4 regions of the Pseudomonas sp. AC255 genome follow, and region 1 is predicted to be linked to each of the others. Evidence: predicted binding sites of a transcription regulator. Region 1 holds the regulator's gene; each other region holds the start of a gene.
The links. The regulator FliA, encoded in region 1, starts transcription of late flagellar genes. The targets are predictions, from matches to a motif close to CTAAAGTTTNNNNNNNNNNNGCCGNTAA.
Positions count from the first base shown of each region.

Region 2: ACZZ0K_RS09485 (methyl-accepting chemotaxis protein) is a predicted target of FliA. The motif match lies at 2,830-2,857, and genes of this name have one in related genera.
Region 3: ACZZ0K_RS01810 (methyl-accepting chemotaxis protein) is a predicted target of FliA. The motif match lies at 4,075-4,102, and genes of this name have one in related genera.
Region 4: flgM (flagellar biosynthesis anti-sigma factor FlgM) is a predicted target of FliA. The motif match lies at 2,258-2,285, and genes of this name have one in related genera.

Region 1 is NZ_OZ409841.1:3,552,625-3,557,998, forward strand. It holds gene ACZZ0K_RS16180 (chemotaxis protein CheA) at 1-522, opposite strand, end outside; gene ACZZ0K_RS16185 (protein phosphatase CheZ) at 576-1,364, opposite strand; gene ACZZ0K_RS16190 (chemotaxis response regulator CheY) at 1,383-1,754, opposite strand; gene fliA (RNA polymerase sigma factor FliA) at 1,922-2,662, opposite strand; gene fleN (flagellar synthesis regulator FleN) at 2,659-3,489, opposite strand; gene flhF (flagellar biosynthesis protein FlhF) at 3,606-4,946, opposite strand; gene flhA (flagellar biosynthesis protein FlhA) at 4,958-5,374, opposite strand, start outside.
Region 2 is NZ_OZ409841.1:2,039,868-2,045,241, reverse strand. It holds gene ACZZ0K_RS09490 (pyridoxal phosphate-dependent aminotransferase) at 1-1,051, opposite strand, end outside; gene ACZZ0K_RS09485 (methyl-accepting chemotaxis protein) at 1,093-2,718, opposite strand; gene ACZZ0K_RS09480 (glycerate kinase) at 3,024-4,163, opposite strand; gene ACZZ0K_RS09475 (sugar diacid recognition domain-containing protein) at 4,402-5,374, opposite strand, start outside.
Region 3 is NZ_OZ409841.1:363,069-368,442, forward strand. It holds gene ACZZ0K_RS01790 (bacteriocin immunity protein) at 1-180, opposite strand, end outside; gene ACZZ0K_RS01795 (hypothetical protein) at 187-357, opposite strand; gene ACZZ0K_RS01800 (S-type pyocin domain-containing protein) at 374-1,432, opposite strand; tRNA gene ACZZ0K_RS01805 (tRNA-Met) at 1,659-1,735, opposite strand; gene ACZZ0K_RS01810 (methyl-accepting chemotaxis protein) at 1,851-3,908, opposite strand; partial or broken gene ACZZ0K_RS01815 (MFS transporter) at 4,341-5,374, shown strand, end outside.
Region 4 is NZ_OZ409841.1:920,834-926,207, forward strand. It holds gene ACZZ0K_RS04315 (MFS transporter) at 1-469, shown strand, start outside; gene ACZZ0K_RS04320 (flagellar brake protein) at 543-1,289, opposite strand; gene ACZZ0K_RS04325 (flagella synthesis protein FlgN) at 1,379-1,846, opposite strand; gene flgM (flagellar biosynthesis anti-sigma factor FlgM) at 1,895-2,221, opposite strand; gene flgA (flagellar basal body P-ring formation chaperone FlgA) at 2,384-3,145, opposite strand; gene ACZZ0K_RS04340 (chemotaxis protein CheV) at 3,228-4,160, shown strand; gene cheR (protein-glutamate O-methyltransferase CheR) at 4,207-5,034, shown strand; gene flgB (flagellar basal body rod protein FlgB) at 5,372-5,374, shown strand, end outside.

The DNA of each region.
Region 1 (5,374 bases):
GGCCTTGACGGCGTTCAGCGAGTCCAGCAGTTGTTCGAATTCGTTATCGGTGATGTCGTCCGAGGAGTCGCTTTCAACGACCAGTTCTTCGATCATCTCGGCAACCGGCGAAGCCGGGGCTTCATCCGCCGATTGCGGTTCGGCCAGACGCGCCAGCGCGGCCAGCAGTTCCGGCGTGGCAGCGGTGATCGGTGCACGCTCACGGACTTCGCTGAACATGCTGTTCACCGCGTCCAGTGCTTCGAGCACCACGTCCATCAGTTCTGCATCAACGCGACGCTCACCCTTGCGCAGGATGTCGAACACGTTTTCGGCGATGTGACAGCACTCCACCAGCTCATTGAGCTGAAGGAAGCCGGCGCCCCCTTTTACAGTGTGGAAACCGCGAAAAATTGCATTGAGCAGATCTGCATCATCCGGACGGCTTTCCAGCTCGACCAGTTGTTCGGACAGTTGCTCAAGAATCTCGCCGGCCTCAACCAGGAAATCCTGAAGGATCTCTTCATCGGCGCCGAAGCTCATTAATGGGGTGCTCCTACAGGTCTAAAAACCCAAAAAACCCGAATTCCGAAACTCTAGAATCCAAGGCTGGATAACAAATCGTCCACATCGTCCTGACCGGACACAACGTCTTCTCGTTTATCGGCATGAATCTGCGGACCTTCACCCTGCGAGAGATGTTTTTGTGGATCTTTTTCAGCAAGCATTGCGGCGCGGTCATGTTCGATGCCCGCAAAGCGGTCGACCTGACTGGCCATGAGCACGAGTTTGAGCAGATTGCTTTCGACTTCGGTGACCAGTTGGGTCACACGCTTGATCACTTGACCTGTGAGGTCCTGGTAATCCTGAGCCAGCAGGATGTCGTTGAGGTTGCTCGACACCGCACGGTTGTCCGTGCTGCTGCGTGACAGAAAACCGTCGACCCGGCGCGCCAGTTCACGGAACTCTTCAGCCCCGACCTCGCGACGCATGAAGCGGCCCCAATCGGCGCTCAACGTCTGCGCTTCATCAGCGAGACTGTTGACCACCGGCGTGGCGCTTTCCACCAGATCCATGGTGCGGTTGGCCGCGGCTTCCGTCAGCTTGACCACATAGCCCAGGCGTTCGGTGGCGTCGGTGATTTGCGACACTTCCTCGGCCTGCGGCATGTGCGGATCGATCTGGAAATTGACGATCGCACTGTGCAGTTCACGTGTGAGCTTGCCCACTTCCTGATACAGGCCGCGGTCACGGGTCTGATTGAGCTCATGGATCAGTTGCACCGCGTCGCCGAACTTGCCTTTTTCAAGGCTTTCGACCAGTTCGACCGCGTGTTTTTTCAGGGTCGATTCGAAATCGCCCTGTGATGATTCGTTATGCTCCATAGCTCCCCCGCGCATTCATCAGCCGATGCGTTCGAAAATCTTCTCGATTTTGTCTTTCAACGCTTGAGCCGTGAAAGGTTTGACTACGTAACCGTTCACACCGGCCTGAGCGGCCTCGATGATCTGCTCGCGTTTGGCTTCAGCAGTCACCATCAACACCGGGAGGTGCTTGAGTTTTTCATCGGCGCGCACGTGACGCAGCAGGTCGATACCGGTCATGCCCGGCATGTTCCAGTCCGTTACCAGAAAGTCGATGCTGCCGCTGTTGAGCACCGGAATGGCAGTGGTGCCATCGTCGGCCTCGACGGTGTTGGTGAACCCAAGATCGCGCAGCAGGTTCTTGATGATCCGCCGCATCGTTGAGAAGTCATCAACGATGAGGATTTTCATGTCTTTGTTCAATTCGACCTCCAAGCAGTCTTAAACGCGCCCAGCACCTGGACGCGCCACTTCAATCAATCGGCGCAGCACTTAAAGTTTGTCTGGAGCACAACGGATCGAGACCGGCGCCGTTCATCACCGCACCAGCCTCGTTTCGCAGTGTCCCCACACTGCCTTCAGCGCGCTCGCCACTCCCCCAAACGCCCCCGCAGACGGGCCGCGCACTGGCTGTGTAACTGGCTGACCCGCGATTCACTGACGCCAAGGACTTCACCGATTTCCTTGAGGTTCAGCTCTTCGTCGTAGTACAGCGCCAACACCAGTCGCTCACGCTCCGGCAAATTGGCAATCGCGTCCGCCAGCGCCGCCTGGAAGCGTTCATCTTCCAGATCGCGTGACGGCTCCATATGAGCACTGGCGCCATCCTCGTGCAGCCCTTCGTGTTCGCCGTCCTGCAAGAGGTCGTCGAAACTGAACAGGCGACTGCCCAAGGTGTCATTCAGAATCCCGTAGTAATCGTCGAGACTCAATTGGAGTTCGGCCGCAACCTCGTGATCTTTAGCGTCACGGCCGGTTTTAGCTTCAATCGAGCGAATCGCGTCGCTGACCATCCTGGTATTACGGTGAACCGAGCGTGGTGCCCAATCCCCTTTGCGCACTTCATCGAGCATCGCGCCGCGGATTCGAATGCCCGCGTACGTTTCGAAACTGGCGCCTTTGCTGGCGTCGTATTTGGTCGAGACTTCCAGCAAACCGATCATCCCGGCCTGGATCAGGTCTTCGACCTGCACGCTGGCCGGCAGGCGCGCCAGCAAGTGATAGGCAATGCGCTTGACCAGCGGCGCGTAGCGCTCGATCAATTCGTATTGCGCGTCACGCGCCGACTTTTTGTAAAGATTCATGCCACTGGCGGTCATATCACAGGCCCTGCGGTTTGCTGCACGAGACGCTCGACGAAAAATTCCAGATGCCCGCGCGGGTTGGCGGGCAGCGGCCAGGTATCGACCTTCTGGGCGATGGCCTTGAAGGCCAGTGCGCACTTGGAACGGGGAAAGGCTTCGTAGACGGCGCGCTGCTTCTGCACTGCCTTGCGCACGCTTTCGTCGTATGGCACGGCGCCGACGTATTGTAGGGCGACGTCGAGGAAGCGATCCGTGACCTTGGTCAACTTGGCGAACAGGTTGCGCCCTTCCTGCGGGCTCTGCGCCATGTTGGCCAGCACGCGGAAGCGGTTCATGCCGTAGTCGCGGTTGAGCAACTTGATCAGCGCGTAAGCGTCGGTGATCGAAGTCGGCTCGTCGCAGACCACCAGCAACACTTCCTGGGCGGCGCGTACGAAACTGACTACCGAGTCACCAATACCCGCAGCGGTGTCGATCACCAGCACGTCGAGATTGTCGCCGATGTCGCTGAACGCCTGGATCAGGCCGGCGTGTTGCGCCGGGCTCAAGTGCACCATGCTCTGCGTGCCGGAGGCCGCCGGCACGATGCGAATCCCGCCCGGGCCTTGCAACAGCACGTCGCGCAATTCGCAACGGCCTTCGATGACGTCGGCCAGTGTGCGCTTGGGTGTCAGCCCCAGCAGAACGTCGACGTTCGCCAGGCCCAGGTCGGCGTCCAGCAGCATGACCCGACGGCCAAGCTCTGCCAGCGCCAGCGACAAGTTCACTGACACGTTAGTCTTGCCGACGCCACCTTTGCCGCCGGTCACCGCGATCACCTGTACGGGATGCATGCTGCCCATGTTATTTCTTTACCTTGTCTTGCATAGACGGAGGCCACATTACTGGCTGCGCGTTCCTGATCGGAACAATGCGTGGCAGACCATCGATGTAGGTACAAAAACTGTTCATGATTACCTCAGCCAACCTGCTTGGTCGGGCTGTGATAGATATCAGCGAACATGTCAGCCATGGCTTCTTCGCTGGGTTCTTCCTGCATTTGCACGCTGACGGCGCGGCTGACCAATTGATGACGACGCGGCAGATGCAGATCATCCGGAATCCGTGGGCCATCGGTCAGGTACGCGACCGGCAATTCATGACTGATCGCCAGGCTCAACACTTCGCCGAGACTGGCCGTTTCATCCAGTTTAGTCAGGATGCAGCCGGCCAGCCCGCAACGCTTGTAACTGTGATAAGCGGCGGTTAGAACCTGTTTCTGGCTGGTGGTTGCCAGGACCAGATAATTTTTTGAGCGAATGCCACGCCCGGCCAGGCTCTCAAGCTGCATGCGCAACGCCGGATCACTGGCTTGCAGGCCGGCAGTATCGATCAAAACCACGCGTTTGCGTAGCAGTGGATCCAATGCCTGCACCAGCGACTGACCCGGATCGACGTGCGTTACCGGCACGTTGAGGATGCGCCCGAGGGTTTTCAATTGTTCCTGCGCGCCGATGCGGAAGCTGTCCATGCTCACCAGTGCAACGTTCTGCGCGCCGTACTTGAGCACGTAACGCGCGGCGAGCTTGGCCAGCGTCGTGGTCTTGCCCATGCCGGCGGGGCCGACCATGGCAATCACACCGCCCTCTTCCAGCGGCTCGACTTCCGGTACGGCAATCATCCGCGCCAGGTGCGCCAGCAGCATGCGCCAGGCCTGACGGGGTTCTTCGATATCGGTGATCATCGCCAACAGATCGCGCGACAGCGGGCCGGACAGGCCGATGCGCTGCAGACGGCGATACAGATTGGCCTGGGCCGGACGGCTGCCTTGCAACTGATTCCAGGCCAGGGTGCCGAGCTGCACTTCCATCAGCTCTCGCAGGCTGTTCAATTCAAAACGCATCGAATCCAGTGCTCGCGGATCGACACCCGCCGAGGCCTGCGCAGGCGCTGCAGCCGGACGCGCCGGGGCAGCGTAGGTTGGCTCGCTCAGCGGCTCGGCAGCGGTCAGCGGCAGGCCTGCGGTCAACGGCAGCCCGGCGAACAACTGCTGATTGGTGTTGCCGTCGGCTTCGCCACGCAGGCTCAGCTCGGCCTGGGCGGTGACGATGCGCGACTGGGTCTTGCGCAGCTCGTCTTCGAGTTCCATGTTCGGAACCCGTGGCGCCAGCGCCGACAATTTGTAATCCAGAGCCGCCGTCAACTCGACGCCGCCGGCAATGCGGCGGTTGCCGATGATGGCGGCATCAGCGCCCAGCTCATCGCGAACCAGCTTCATGGCCTGACGCATATCGGCGGCGAAAAAACGCTTAACTTGCATAAACCACTACCTCAGCCGTTGGGCCCTACTGTCGCAACGATGGTCACTTGCTTGTTGTCCGGTACTTCCTGGTAGGCCAGTACATGCAGCCCTGGCACTGCGAGGCGGCCGAAACGCGAGAGCATCGCGCGAATCGGGCCTGCTACCAGCAGGATCACCGGTTGGCCTTGCATTTCCTGACGCTGGGCCGCTTCGATCAACGAACGTTGCAGCTTCTCGGCCATGCTCGGCTCCAGCAGAACGCCCTCTTCCGAGCCTTGTCCTGCCTTCTGCAGACTATTGAGCAATATCTGTTCCAACCTTGGTTCCAATGTGATTACAGGCAGCTCGGACTCAGTGCCTACAATGCTTTGGACGATTGCACGGGATACGCCGACCCGCACAGCGGCGACCAGCGCGGCGGTATCTTGACTCTTCGCGGCGTTGTT
Region 2 (5,374 bases), 1.5 Mb from region 1:
ACACTGATACCCCGTAACCTTCCAGCAAGCGCTCGGCAAATGCCTGGGCGCCGAGGCCAGTCTGGCGCACATCGACCATCACGAACATGCCGCCATCCGGGCGAATCGGCTGCAACCCAGGGCAACCGTGCAAACGCTCGCACACCAGATCGCGGCGCAAGCGATACTCCTCGCGCATCTGAGAGACTTCCGGCAGATCGCTTTGCAGCGCCACTTGCGCGGCCTTCTGTACGAAATCCGGGAGACCGAAGAGCATGCTCAGCGACAGATTCACCAGATGCTCGGCCAAGGGTTTCGGGCCGATCATCCAGCCGATGCGCCAGCCGGTCATCGCATGGGATTTCGACAGACTGTTGATCGTCGCGGTGCGCTCGGCCATGCCCGGCAGGCTCGCCGGACTGATGTGTTCGCCTTCGTATAAAAGCTCGCTGTACACCTCATCGCTGATCAGCCACAGATCATGACGAATGCACAGCGCTGCCAGTCCCTGCCAGATCAGCAAGGACAAACTCGCGCCGCTGGGGTTGTTCGGACTATTGAGCAGCATGGCGCGCGTTCTCGGCGTGATGCGCGCAGCGACATCGGCCGGGTCGACACGAAAACCGTTATCGGGGCGAACCGGTACCGCAATCACCTTGGCACCGCAGGCGCCAAACACACCTTCGTAAGTGACGTACATCGGCTCGGCGACGATCACTTCATCGCCCGGATCGAGCAAGCACTGCGCCACCGAGTACACCGCGCATTGCGCGCCGGGCAGGACAATCACCTGATCAGGATCAACCCGTTGACCACTGCGCTGGCGATGACGCTCGGCAATCAGCCTGCGCAGCTCAAACCGCCCACGCACATCGGCGTAATGGGTATCGCCGGCCAACAGGCTATCGATCGCGCCATGGACGATCGGCAACGGCGTATCGAAATCCGGATCGCCGACGCTCAACAACAAAACATCAACGCCCTCGGCGCGCAGTTCCAGCGCTCGGTCGTGAATCTGCCAGGCAGCGGCACCCTCCCCGGCGATTCGTTGGGTCAAGGCTGAATAGCGCATGTACGTCTCCTGTTAGCGCGGTTTCCAGCCTTCACCGTATCTCAAATCACGAAACGCGCCACCATGGCGTTCAAATCCACTGCCAGTCGCGACAGTTCGTGGGTCGCGGCACTGGTCTGATTGGCGCCGGCGGCCGATTGCGTGGCGAGGTCGCGGATGTTGACCAGGTTGCGATCGACTTCGCGCGAGACTTGCGCCTGCTCTTCCGACGCGCTGGCGATGACCAGGTTGCGTTCGTTGATCTGGTGAATCGATTGCGTGATCTGCTCCAGTGCCACGCCAGCCGCGCGGGCCATTTCCAGAGTGGACTGGGTACGCTGGTTGCTTTGCTGCATCGAGGAGACCGCTTCACCGGTGCCGTTCTGGATGCCGGCAACCATTTTCTCGATTTCCTGGGTCGACTGCGCGGTGCGATGGGCCAAGGCGCGCACTTCGTCAGCCACCACGGCAAAGCCACGGCCAGCCTCGCCGGCACGCGCGGCTTCAATCGCAGCGTTGAGCGCCAGCAAGTTGGTCTGCTCGGCGATGGCGCGAATCACGTCCAGCACTTTGCCGATGTCGCGCCCTTGCGCGGCGAGGCCTTCGATCATCTGCGCAGTGTTCTGCACGTCGTGGGTCATGGTCTGGATTGCGTCGACGGTTTTCACCACTTGATCGCGACCTTCGCGGGCGGCGTGGGTCGACTGATTGGAAGCTTCGGAAGTCGAAACGGCGTTGCGCGCCACTTCTTCCACCGCAGCGGTCATCTCGTTGACGGCCGTGGCGGCCTGTTCGATTTCGTTGTTCTGCTGCTGCAGCCCGCGCGACGCTTCTTCGGTGACCGCGCTGAGTTCTTCGGCAGCGGCGCCCAGTTGCGTGGCGGAACCGGCGATCTGCTCGATGGTTTTGCGCAGGTTGGTCTGCATCGCGGCCAGGGCTTCGAGCAGGCGCGCCGGTTCGTCCTTGCCGTCGACTTCGATGGCTTTGCTGAGGTCACCGTCGGCAATGGTTTGCGCAGCGAGCACGGCGCGGTTGAGCGGCGTGACGATGCTGCGGGTCAGCAACCAGGCGAGCAACACAGTGGCCAGCGCCGCAATCACGGCGACGATAATGATCCCGGTGATGGCGCTGTCATAGTTTTCACTGGCTTGCGTCGCCGCTGCTTTCGCCCCCGCTGTATTCATGCCGATCAACTTGTTGAGCTGCTCGCCCATTTGATCGGTGCCTTCCTTGATGCGGGTGTTGATCAAGGCACGCATTGCTTCCAGATCGCCCTGACGCGACAGCTCAAGCATCCGGTTCTGGGCTTGCAGGTAGTTGTCGAGGGTGGTCGAAAACGTCTGGAAAACTGCGTGCTCTTCAGGACCTGCCGGCAACGCAGCGTAGCTGGCCTGAGCTTTGCGCACCTTGTCGACCAGCACCGCGATGCGGGTTTCTGCCTCTTGCAGGCTGGCCGGTTCGCGATTGACCAGCACACGGAACGAGAGAATGCGCATGCGCAGGACGTTTTCCGTGACCACGCTGAGGTGGGTCACGCTAGGCAATTGGTTGGTGTCCATGTCGACCGACGCCTGACGAATGACCGTCATGCGGCTGACCGCGAACACGCCGAGGACAATCACCAGCAAGGCGATAAAGGCAAAACCGAGGAAAGCACGTGGCGCGATATTCAGGTTACGCAGGGACATGGTCGGACTCTCGAAAGAAAGAAACTACGAGCGTCCATGCCGTGAGCACTGGCCCATAGCGGGCGACAGTCCGGCGGCACTGAATTGTGGTTTTGTGTGCGCCTGACCGTTGTATCGGCCAGGCTTGAGGAAGGTTTCGGGTCTGCGGTAAATATTTTTCAGGACGTGGCAACAATCAAAAACTGCTCCGCTGCCCTTGGTAGGAGCTGTCGAGTGCAACGAGGCTGCGATCTTTTGACTTTTAAAAGCAGGATCAAAAGATCGCAGCCTCGTTGCACTCGACAGCTCCTACATAGGCAAGCCGATCAGCGTTGGGCGGCGAGTTGCCAGACCCGAGCAATATCGGTGGCGCGTTCACGCAGCAGGCGCGGTGCTTCGGCGCAGGCTTGTTCGAGTGTCATCGGTCCGCTGGTCACGGCGAATGCAGCGTCGATGCCGTGTTGATAGAGTTCCTGGTAGCCCTCGCCCAAGGTCCCGGCGATCACAATCACCGGCACAGCGTGTTGTTTGGCAACTCGCGCAACACCGAACGGCGTTTTGCCGCGAAGGGTTTGCGCATCGAAGCGGCCTTCTCCGGTAATCACCAGATCCGCACCCTTGACCGCGTCAGCGAGCCCGACCAGTTCCGCTACCACCTCGACGCCCGCCTGAAACTGCGCACCGAGAAAAGCCTTGGCCGCAAACCCCAGGCCACCCGCCGCGCCGCTGCCCGGTTCATCGCGCACGTCTTTGCCCAATGCTTGCGCGCAGACTTTGGCAAAGTGCCCCAGCGCCTGATCGAGTTGCTCAACCTGCGCGGGCGATGCGCCCTTCTGCGGGCCAAAAATGGCCGAGGCGCCGTGAGGGCCGCAGAGCGGATTGTTGACATCAGCGGCGATGTCGAAACGCACATCGGCCAGACGTCGATCAAGTCCACTCAGATCCAATCGCGCCAGTTGCGCCAAGGCCAGGCCGCCGGGCACCAGCGACTGATTCTGCGCATCCAGCAACTTCACCCCCAGCGCCTGCATCGCCCCGGCGCCGGCGTCATTGGTCGCGCTGCCGCCAATCGCCAGAATCACCCGTTGCGCGCCGGCATCCAGCGCTGCACGAATCAATTCACCTGTGCCAAAGGTGCTGCTGATGCAGGCATCGCGCTGTCCCGGCGGGACCAGTTGCAGACCGCTGGCCTCGGCCATTTCGATGATCGCGGTGTGGTTGTGCGGCAGCCAGCCCCACGCGGCTTCGACCGGCGCGCCCAGTGGACCGCGCACGCGGGTGCGGCGTAACTCACCTTCGCAGGCTGCGAGAATCGACTCGACCGTACCTTCGCCGCCATCGGCCATCGGGCATTTGATCAGCGTCGCCTGCGGCCAGACCTGGGCCAGTCCGAGGGCAATGGCTTCGGCAACGCCTTGGGCACTCAGGCTGTCCTTGAACGAGTCGGGGGCGATGACGATTTTCATGGGAATTCTCCGGTTGCAGTGGCATTCATGCTGCCAGTCGGCCTGCGCCTTGACGCCGGTCGAGTGCACAAGTGGCGTCGACGTTTATTGTTCATTTCCACAAAAGATATGTGTTGGTCGTACCGGCCTCATCGCTGGCAAGCCAGCTCCCACAGGGTTCTGCGGTGACTATGGAAGTTATGAACGCCTTCTGACCTGTGGGAGCTGGCTTGCCAGCGATGGCGGCCTCAAGGACAACTCATGGCAATGGATCAGTCTGCGGCAGCAGCTGCACCCCAAGATACAACGCCAGCATCCCGTCCAGCTTCAACGGATCAACCCCGCTCAACTCGGCAATCCGCTCCATGCGATAACGCAGACTATTGCGATGAATGCCCAACGCCTCGGCACAGGCCTGGCTCTGCCCGTCGTGCTCGCACCAACTGCGCAGGGTCGCCAGCAACTGGCCGTTGCTGTCCTTGGCGATGACCTGGCGCAGCGGCTTGAGCAGTTCGTCCAGCGCATCATCGTTGCGATGACGCCACAGCATGACCGGCAAGCGATAACGATTGAGCGTCAGCAGTCTCGAATTCGGCAGCACGTCACGACCATAAGCGAGCAAATCGCCGACTCGTCGGTAACAGCGACGCAACCCGGCCAGACCATCCGCCTGCCCGCCGACGGCGATGCGCAAAATCTTCCAGCCGAGGCCATCGAGCTTTTCCAGCAGGCGATCGTGCTCGACGTTCTGGCTCGCAGGGCGACACCACAACAACGAAGACTTCGCCGAACTCACGCACCAACTGTCCGGATAACGCGAGGTCAGCCACGCACTCAGTGCCTCGACGGTTTGCCCCGGGCCGTGCTCAAGACCCAGCTCAAACAAATACGGCACCCGGGTCAATTGCGGCTTGAGCCCTAGTTGCTGCGCCTCATCGATCAGACGCGGCGAATCCCCCGCCTCGCTCAGCAGCAACGCCAGCAGATCATCGCAACGCTGCCGTCGCCATTGTTGCTCGGCCTGCTGGTTGCGCTGGCCGACCAGCATTTCAGCGGTCATGCGCACCAGCTCGGCGTAGGTGCGCAATTGCTCCGGCTCGCCGGTGATGCCGAGCACGCCGATCAAGCGCTGATCGAGCAGCAGCGGCAGATTGATCCCCGGTTGCACACCTTTGAGATGCACCGCCGTCTGCGCGTCGATTTCCACCACACGCCCGTTGGCCAGCACCAGT
Region 3 (5,374 bases), 3.2 Mb from region 1:
GTAGTAGATCAAGTCCGATCCTGCTGGATGCTCGCTGATTGTCTCGAAGTGCGCCAACAGTAAATCAGCACGATCATCGTTTTCAGCTTCTTCATCCTCTTTCGCGAGCTCTTGTAGTAGCGCGACGAATTCGGCCTCTGTGTATTCAGAAATGCTGGCTTTTAATAAGGTGTCTTTCATATTTGCCTATTCACGCCGGTGTATATCGATATGGTTCCGAGGAGTATTTACTCGAAGGTTATCTAGGTCATATACGCCACCACCCTTGGATATTTTTTCGAGATGGTGAATTTCATAAGACTTTCTACCGCCGACTCTATCGGCTTTACGCACACGTGGCGCCTTACCCTTACGCATGCGACCAACATTCTGTTCAATCAACTCCCCCCGATGTTGACTCTGCAACAGTTTTCCAAAAGGTTGCTCTGAATGAGTCGAAGTTTTTGAATTCTCGTCCTCGTAGAGAGTTGGCAACGTCTGTTGGAATCGGAACCCCCACGTCCGAATCAGCCCCCGCAAGCCATATCCCCGCCACATCCTCTCCCACCCCCGTAACGATCCCAGGCGTCTGCCTCGCCGGCCTTGAATAAACCACATACAACGACTTCAGCCCGGTGTCCGCCGGGAACACCAGAATACAATCCTCGGCCGTTACATCCTCGCCCGGCAGTCCCTCAATCTGGCTATCGGTGTTCTCCGGGATCGGGTGGACGAGGATCGGGTCGAGTGCATCACCGTGGTCGGGATAAACCAGCGGAGGCATCGACCCCAGCGGCCCGCGTTGCGGCGTCCAGAGAATGGTGATGCCGTTGAGCTTGGCCTCCATGGCGGTCTTGTCGGCGTTCCACTTGACGTTCACCGTGCGTACGGCGTCGTCGCCAGAGGCGCCGGAATGGATGCCGTAAACCCGCAGAACACCTTCGGCATCACGACGAAACTGGAAGCGCACGCGCGTGGTGGCGCGGCTCATGCGGCGTAGTTCTTCGTCGGTGTGAAACGTGCCGTCGGCCATTTTGCTCGGCAGCATTCCCAGCACGAACACGCTGGCCGGCCCGCCGGCGCCACGGATGGCCCAGTTCAGGCGCTGTTGCAAAATCCCGCCGCCGGCCAGACGCCCCAAAGCCAGGTCGGCACCTATCGCCGTCGCTACAGCGGTACTGGCGGAGGGCATGAGCATGGCGCCGGCGACCATGATCTTGCCGAAGTTGCTGGCTGGCTCCTCGGCAGTGCCAGCGTCCGTGCGACACCAGTTGTCCGGCGTGCAGGACTTGGCAAAGACCCTGTCTTCGCGTGGCTTGGGCGCAGGCCACTCATCCTTCTCGATGTACACCGGCTCCGGCGCTTTCGGTGGAAGCAAAGTAAACCAGGCCCTGCCACCGCTATACGGATTTAATAACCAGTCATCGTCGAGAAGGTATTTGTATTGAGGCATGCCAACTCCCTGTATGGCGCTGAATCGAGCCAGGGGAGCTTGTCGGTATAGGAGCGATTCGGGGAGAGAGCGACAGGTGGCTGATGCTACGAAAGATCCGTTTCGTACCAGAGATCTACTTTTTTCTTACGGAGGCATCTGAATTGCATGCAGGGAGCGGGAGGAAAAGGACTTTTCTCGAGGCATAAAAAAACGGCCTACCTTTCGGTAAGCCGTTTTTAGTACTTGGTGGCTACACAGGGACTTGAACCCCGGACCCCAGCATTATGAATGCTATGCTCTAACCAACTGAGCTATGTAGCCAAGTGGCGCGCATTATTCCCCTGAAATGGCAAAGCGTCAAGCGTAAATCGAAAATATTTCTTCCTGTTTTCAACTGCTTATCCTCCGGCCCCGAAAGTCGGGGCCGGGGAGGGCGTCAGCGCAGTTGGAATCTGGCGGTATTGGCGCTCAGGGCCTCGCTACCCTGGCTCAAGGTGTCCGCCGCGAGGTTTACGGCGCGTGCGCCTTCGAGCAAACGCACCGCCGCTTGATCGACCTGCTGGATATTGCCGCTGACTTCGTCGGCAGTGCTGGCCTGTTCTTCAACCGCTGTGGCGATTTGCGCCAGGGTGTCGGTGACACTCTGTACGGCGCTGGCGATTTCTCCCAGGCGTTCGCCGAGTCCGGTGACTGCTTCGGCATCCGATTGCGCCTGACCACAGGCGGCTTCCATCAGGCTTACCGCTTCGTTGACCGTGGCGCGCAGGCTGTCGACGGTGCCGGCGATCTGCGCGGTGGACGATTGCGTGCGCTGCGAGAGGCTGCGCACCTCGTCGGCGACCACGGCAAAGCCGCGACCCTGTTCGCCGGCGCGGGCGGCCTCGATGGCGGCGTTGAGCGCGAGCAGGTTGGTCTGCTCGGCGACGCCGCGAATGGTGTCCACGACCAGTTGAATCTGCTGGCCTTGCTCGCTGACCCGGCCGAGCGCGGCGGCGGTGTCGTTCAGGCGCTGATTGAGCTGCTGAATGCTCGCCGTGGTGCGTTGGCTGTCGCGGCTGCTGTCGGCGGCGATGCGCCGGGTTTGCTGGGCGCTGCCGGAGGCCTGTTCGCAACTCTGCGCGACGCCTTGCGAGGTGGCGGCCAATTGCGTGGCGGCAGCGGCGATCTGGCTGATCTGCAATTGCTGCGCTTCGACTTCGCTCAGGGCGCCGCTGGAGTGTTGGTTGAGGCTGCGTACCGCGTTGCTCAACTGCGAGGTCTCGTGGTCGACGCCAAGCATGCTGCTGCGCAATTGCACCACAGCGACGTTGAGCGCGGTGCTGATCGCTGCCAGCTCATCGCGCCCCACCACCGGCACTTGCAGGCTCAGGTTACCGTCGCGCAAGGCTTCGGCGAGCAAGGTGATGCCGCTGGCGCTACGGCGGATCGAGGCTTGCAGGCAAACGAACAGGTATAACGCGGCCAACAGCAGGCAACCGAAGATTGCGGCGACAACAATGAACTGGCGGATCGCCGAGCTGTAATACGCATCGAGCCGCTGATCCAGCGCGACCAGGGATTGCTGGCGCAGGGAAGCGAGGTCGGTGAGCAGCGCGTCGAGGCTGCGTTCGAAGTCCTCTGGCTTGAGGTTGATGCTGCCGCCAAACACACCGTCGTCGAGGACTTTCAGGCCGCTGTCGAGGTGTTTCAGGCTGTCGTGATACTGGCCGGCCCAGGCTTGCAGCTCGACTGGTAGACGCGCCTCCAGCAGGCCGGCGGTTTTCACCAGTTGCTCGCGGGCGTCGCCGATGCGGCTGCGCAGGTCGCGCAACTGCAGGCGGCTCTGCAGGGTGAACTGACCGGAGACGACCGAAGCCTGGCCGACTGCGGCGAGACGGCCGACCCGCTCGATCAGGTCCGGAGCGTGCTGCGTGGAAATCTGCGTCAGCAGGTAGGTTTCCAGCCACGGTGCAAGGGTCAGGCGATTGTCCATGACGATCTGCTCGCGCAAGGCTTGCAGCGCGCCCAAGGCATTGGTGAAGCGGTCATAACCGTCCGGCCACCAGCCGACACTGCTCAAGCTTTTCGAATCAAGGCCATTGAGTGCGGTTTGCAGCGCCTGAAAGCGTTCGAGGATTGCGCCGTCGGCGCCTTGCTGGTTCAGGGCATTGCCCAGCTCCGTGGTGGCTTGCAGCACCGCCGGTTGCACGCCGTCGAAGGCGGCCATGGCGGCGAGGGTGGCCGGTGTCGGCTGACGATTGGTCTCGGTGGCGCGCCAGCGGGCGGCGCGGTCGCGTTGCGCGGCGAGCAGGTTGTCCAGCGCATCCAGCGCGAGCAGCTGACGCACGCCGGCACGTTCGCCCGAGATCAGATTGAGCTTCTCGCGATAGTCATGGCCGATCATCAACAGGCTGCCGGCCAGCGGCAGAATGAACAGCAGAAACAATAATTGGAATTTACCTGCGAAGCCAAACCGCCCCAGCAAATTGATCCCCGGTGAAAGGAAAGCCTGCATGCCTCATGACTCCTCTGGACACCACGCACCATTGGCGTGCATCGCGAACCTTTCGGCTGCGACCTGTGCCCTCTAAAAGGCCTCGAAAGTTCACCCTCGCCCGCTCTGTAGGCCGGCTCTGTAGCGAAACTTCCCATTGTCGAGCGCCTTTGTAAGGCGATCGTGTTCAAGGGCAGAAGCAAGGCAAGATTCAGACCATGGCGTTGCGCTATCACCTTCGCCACCAACGATCCCCTGTAGGAGCTGCCGAAGGCTGCGATCTTTTGACTTTGATGCTTAGAAGCAAGATCAAAAGATCGCAGCCTTCGGCAGCTCCTACGCGAGATAGGAATGTTGGTTAGTTAGCTGGCTAAGGGGATAGCGCGAGCGCACCGAAAAATGGCACATTGACGCACCTGCCTGCGGGCACCCATCTGCTGTCCGGAATTTTCCATGGCTATCAGCAACGTCCAGACCGCCGCTGCCTCGGCGACCGCTGCTCCGCAAAGCAGCCCCTTGGTGATGCGCATCATCGGCGCGGTGGCGCTGGCGCATCTGATCAATGACCTGATCCAGTCGGTGCTGCCGTCGATCTACCCGATGCTCAAGGCCAACTATGGCCTGACGTTTACCCAGGTCGGCCTGATCACCTTGACCTTTCAGTTGACCGCGTCGCTGTTGCAGCCGTGGGTCGGGTATCACACTGATCGCCACCCCAAACCGTGGCTGTTACCGGCAGGCACGGTGTGTACCTTGATCGGCATTCTGATGATGTCGGTGGTCGGCAGCTTCCCATTGATTCTGCTGGCGGCGGCGCTGATTGGTATCGGCTCGTCGACCTTTCACCCGGAAGCCTCGCGTGTTGCGCGGCTGGCCTCGGGCGGCCGGTTTGGTCTGGCGCAATCGACCTTTCAGGTCGGCGGCAATGCCGGCTCCGCGTTCGGCCCATTGCTGGCGGCGGCGATCATCATTCCCTTCGGCCAGGGCAATGTGGCGTGGTTCGGTCTGTTCGCGGTGTTTGCGCTGTTCGTGCTGTACCGCATCAGCCGCTGGTACGCCAATCACCTGAACCTGTTCAAGCTCAAGGCCGGCCAGGCGGCGACGCACGGCTTGTCGAAGGGCAGGGTGACCAGTGCGCTGGTGGTGCTCGGGCTGCTGGTGTTCTCCAAGTATTTTTACATGGCCAGTTTCACCAGTTATTTCACCTTCTACCTGATCGAGAAGTTCGACCTGCCAGTGGCGAGTTCGCAATTGCACTTGTTCCTGTTTTTGGGCGCAGTGGCGGCTGGGACGTTCTTCGGCGGGCCTATCGGCGACAAGATCGGGCGCAAGGCAGTGATCTGGTTTTCCATCCTGGGGGTGGCGCCATTCACCCTGATCCTGCCGCATGTCGATCTGTTCTGGACCAGCATTCTCAGCGTGGTGATCGGCTTCATTCTGGCGTCGGCATTCTCGGCGATCGTGGTGTACGCGCAGGAACTGGTGCC
Region 4 (5,374 bases), 2.6 Mb from region 1:
GTATCCGCTGGCGGTGGCGTTTTCCAACGACCACGTCGAAGGCGATCGCCGGGTGTCGCTGACCGCGATGTTGCTGGTGACCTATGGCGTCGGCGCGAGCATCGGGCCGCTGCTCGCGGGTGTGCTGATGAAGTTTCTCGGCAGTCAGAGCCTGTATGCGTTCTTCAGTTTCTTCGCGCTGGTGCTGGTCTGGCGGATTCGTCCGAAAGCAGTGACCAACCTGCATCAGGTCGACGACGCACCGCTGCATCACGTGGCAATGCCGGACAGCATGTCGAGTTCGCCGCTGGTGGCGGCGCTCGATCCGCGTGTTGATGAGCAGGTGGTGCAGGAGCAGATGGTGCAGGATCCGGCGCCGGTCACTCCTGAGCCTGAGCCCGAAGTGCAGCCGGATGCAGTCGTTGAAACCGAGCAGGACAGCGGCGATGACGACAAGCCTGCGCCGGATATCAGTGGTGGCAGGCCCTGAGCCGAAGATAAACACCGGCGCATAAAAAAGGGCAGTCCCGCACAGGACTGCCCTTTTTATTTGTCGCTGCGACTCAGAGATCGTCTTTGTCGAAACGCCGTGCTTCACGCTGCAACTGGTAAACGAAACGCTCGACGTTGCGCGCAGCCTGGCCACTGATGTTGTGGAAGCGCAGACCGGCGAAGGTGATGTTGAGTTTTTCTTCGAAGTGCAGGTAGCGCAGCTCGACCGATGTTGGCTGATTGCCGAACAGCGGCGGGGCGATCAGGCGATCGTAGACCTGGCCCAGTTGCAGGCGATCAGTGATGTCGCCTTCGAAGCGGAATTTGCAGCCAGTGGCGGAGATATCCAGCAGCTTGCCGTGCAGAGGAACCTTGAGCTTTTCGCCGCCCAGTTCAACGCTGACCAGGTCGGTGAGTTTCAACGCAGCGCGGAAGGCGTTGCGGCGCTGGTGGTAGACCACTTCGCTCGGCAGGTCGCCGGTGTAAAAACGGTCGCCGTCGGATTCTTCGATGTTCAGCGTGCCGTTGCATTCCCAGGCGATGCGCACGCCGTCATGAAAGCCTTCGACCTTGAACGGTTCGCCCGCTTGCAGGAAGCGCTCGCCATCGCGCGGGATCATTTCGTCCAGGGCGATCGTCGCGGTTTCGCGGTCGACCTTGATCAGGTAGCTCTGAAAGCGCTGGCTGCGTTCATGGAAGGTGATGATCAGCGGATCGTGGCTGTCTTGCAGCTGGCGCAGGTTGCTGGAGATTTCCAGTGGCGTGGTGAGCACCTTCGGAGGCTGCGGAGCATCATCCGCGCTTAGGGTGTTGGACACGGTTCTTCAATCTCCAGACAAAATAAGACGACTGGCCAGTATTTTGCCAGCATGTTGCGCAGGTGGATAGTGCAGGGTCAGCGAATGGCTCATGCCTGGCTGAGCGTTCGCGGCTTGACCGGTTTGGCAAAGGTCCCGCTGGCGTCGTAAAGCGCTGGCGGCTCACCGCCGGTGAGGATCTTCAGTTGATTGGCCGTGGTCGCCTGCTGGATCTGGATCGACTGGCCATTCTTGACGTTGGCAGCCTGGCACTGGGCGATCAGCGCGGTCAGGGCATCGCCCTGGGTCAGCAACTGGTCGCCAATGCTCGACTGGCTGGCCAGTTGCTCAAGACCTGTGCGATCGGTCGGCAGGTTGAGGCTGGCGAGGATTTCGCTGCGCTTGCGGCCATGCTGCTCGAGCAGAATGATCAACGCTTGCTTGGTCGCCAGAATTTCTTCCAGCAACGGCATGTCACGACCATGCAAAGCGAGGGATTCGGTTTGCAATAACTCCAGCAATTGTTGCGCTGGAGCAAAGTCGTCGTTGATCAGTTGCAATAAGTTAGTGTCGTGCATGGCTGGCCTTGGGGTTTAAGCGTCCAAAAGCCTGGCGCCGGCAAAAGCCTAGCGCTGGGCTTCGAAGTTGAGCAGTTTGCTGGCTACACGGTTGCTGTCGACTTTATAGCTGCCATCGGCAATCGCGGCTTTCAACTCGGCCACACGGGCTTTGTCGACAGCAGGCTGATCGCGCAGCTTGTCAGTGACCTTCTGCAACTGTTGAGCCTCATTGCTGAGGTGTACCGACTCCCCGCTTTTGGCGACATTGGCCTGTTCGGCCTGGGTATTCAGCGGCGCGGAGGGGCTGTTTTCAGCGCTTTCCTTGGCGTTGCTGGTACGTGTGCTGCCGGTTAGTGACGAGGAACTGTTCAATCGGTTGAAATCGATAACCATGATAAAAAACCTCTGGGAATTTGGACGCTTGCCATGTTTTCGGCTATCCCCTGAAAAACTTTAGGCCCAATCAACCATAAGCTTGCATGCGCCGTTGCGAGACCTGCTGCGGCACAGTTTAGGGAAGCGACGGGATCGGCGCCAGTTTTCTCCACGGGGCTTTTACATGGCCACTTCGACCTGTCCCGGCGCAATCACCTGCGCCTTGATAACTCTTTGAGAATTAAGGTTTTTTACTCGAATCTGTTCTTTCATGCCGCCATTGGAGAGCGCTTCACCCGGCATGCGTACGGCAAGGGTGCCGCTGCGCGCAGTGATCACCACCTGGTCACCCTTGCGGACCACTTCGGCCTGTTCCAGATGCACCAGGGTGATGACCTGATCGGCGACCGTTGGTCGGGTAAGTTTCTGCCCGATCGCTTCGTCGACGGAGGTCAGGAAACCCTGGTTGATCGTGCTGACGTCGCGCTCGCGCAAGGTCACGTCCTGCGGCTCGATAATGCCGGCGCGTTTCAGCGGACGAGTGGTCGTCACGATCTCGCGAAACAGGCGGACTTGAGCGGGTACGAACACCGTCCAGGGCGAGCTGCCTTCGCAGCGAACCTTCACCGTGACGCGGCCCAGCGGGCGTGCCGGGCTCTCCAGCGTGGCTGTCAATTCCTTGTCGCACATGGGCATGCGCATGCGCGGGTCGAGCTGGTTGACTTCGATTTCGTAGCGGCCTTCGGTTTGACTGGAAGCCAAATAGTCTTCTACGGTGAATTCAAGAAAGCCCTGAGTCACGCCGATAAGCATATCAGGCAAGGTAACCGCATCTGCATGGGCAGGACTGCCAGCAAGCAAGCAGCAAACGGCGGACACCGCGCAAAGCCCTTTGCGAAGGGAAGATGTCAGGCGTCGGGAAAATGTCGTTTGAGCGTTCATACGAGTTAAAAAGCAAGCGCCGTGCCGTTTAGCAATGAATGTGCGTCGCAACAACACTTGGCGTTGGTGTAGGAGTCTGGGCATGGCTGGTGTAATGGATTCGGTGAACCAGCGCACGCAACTGGTAGGGCAGAATCGCCTCGAGCTTCTGTTGTTCCGTCTCGACGGGCCGCAGCTCTATGGGATCAACGTGTTCAAGGTACGGGAAGTGTTGCAATGCCCGTCCCTGACGTTGATGCCCAAATCCAGTCCTGTCGTGTGCGGGGTAGCGAATATACGGGGAGCGACCATTCCGATCCTGGATCTGGCAATGGCAACGGGCTCCGGTGCGTTGAAAGACAAGAACAGTCCGTTCGTGATCATCACGGAGTACAACACCAAGACCCAGGGTTTCCTGGTCCGCTCGGTGGAGCGCATCGTCAACATGAACTGGGAAGAGATCCATCCGCCACCCAAGGGCACCGGTCGCGATCACTACCTGACCGCTGTGACGCGGGTCGACAACCAGTTGGTCGAAATCATCGACGTCGAGAAGGTGCTGGCCGAAGTGGCGCCGACGCCGGAAGCGATTTCGGTGGGCGTGGTCGATGTCGAGACGCAGACCAAGGCATTGTCGCTGCGGGTGCTGACGGTCGATGACTCGTCGGTGGCGCGCAAGCAGGTCACGCGTTGTCTGCAGACCATCGGTGTCGAAGTGGTGGCGCTGAACGACGGCAAGCAGGCGCTGGATTACCTGCGCAAGCTGGTCGACGAGGGCAAGAAGCCGGAAGAAGAGTTCCTGATGATGATTTCCGACATCGAGATGCCGGAGATGGACGGGTACACCCTGACGGCGGAAATCCGCGGCGACGCACGCATGCAAAAGCTCCATATCATCCTGCATACTTCGTTGTCGGGGGTATTCAATCAGGCGATGGTGAAGAAAGTCGGTGCTGATGACTTTCTGGCCAAATTCCGTCCTGATGACCTCGCATCCCGGGTAGTCGACCGGATCAAAGCAGCAGATATCAGCTAGGGACCTTCTGTCCCTGGCGGTCAACACGATTTAAGAGGCGGCATCATTGTCTACGGGTAATTTGGATTTCGAACAGTTCCGGGTCTTCCTGGAAAAAGCCTGTGGCATTCTGCTCGGTGAAAACAAGCAGTATCTGGTCTCGAGCCGTCTCAACAAACTGATGGAGCAGCAAGGCATCAAGTCCCTGGGTGAGCTGGTGCAGCGCATCCAGACCCAGCCGCGCAGCGGTTTGCGCGAGCAGGTGGTCGATGCCATGACGACTAACGAAACCCTGTGGTTTCGCGACACCTATCCGTTTGAAGTCTTGAAGAACAAGGTACTGCCGGAAGCGATCAAGGCCAGCCCCAACCAGCGTCTGCGGATCTGGTCGGCGGCCTGCTCGTCGGGACAGGAACCGTACTCGCTGTCGATGTCGATCGACGAGTTCGAGCGCAGCAACCTGGGTCAGTTGAAGATGGGTGTGCAGATCGTTGCCACCGATCTGTCGGGCCTGATGCTCAACAACTGCAAGACCGGCGAGTACGACAGCCTGGCCATCGGTCGTGGCCTGTCGCCGGAACGCCTGCAACGCTACTTCGACCCGAAAGGGCCGGGGCGCTGGGTGGTCAAGGCGCCGATCAAGAGCCGGGTGGAATTCCGCTCGTTCAACCTGCTCGACAGCTATGCGGCGCTGGGCAAGTTCGACATCGTGTTCTGCCGCAACGTGCTGATCTACTTCTCTGCCGAAGTGAAGAAGGACATCCTGTTGCGCATTCACAGCACGTTGAAGCCGGGCGGGTATCTGTTCCTTGGCGCTTCGGAAGCGCTGAACGGATTGCCGGATCATTACCAGATGGTTCAGTGCAGCCCGGGGATTATCTACAAGGCGAAATAAGCGGTTTGCGGCAATACAAAAAACGGGAGGCCTTCAAAGCCTCCCTTTTTTTACCTGACACCGCACCCGTGTAGGAGCTGCCGAAGGCTGCGATCTTTTGATGTTGCTTTTTAAAGACCAAGATCAAAAGATCGCAGCCTTCGGCAGCTCCTACAGGTTCGGTGTTGGCAGGCGACAGCGGCAGAAAAGCGGCATCCGGCGGTAACCGGTTGCCGCTTTTCTGGCATTGCCGCTTTGCCTGTCAGGCGCAAAGCCCCGGAATACGGGGCTTTGATCATTTGGCACGGCGCTTGCTAAAGCTCAGATACGAAAAACCGGTCACCTGAAGGTTCCCGACATG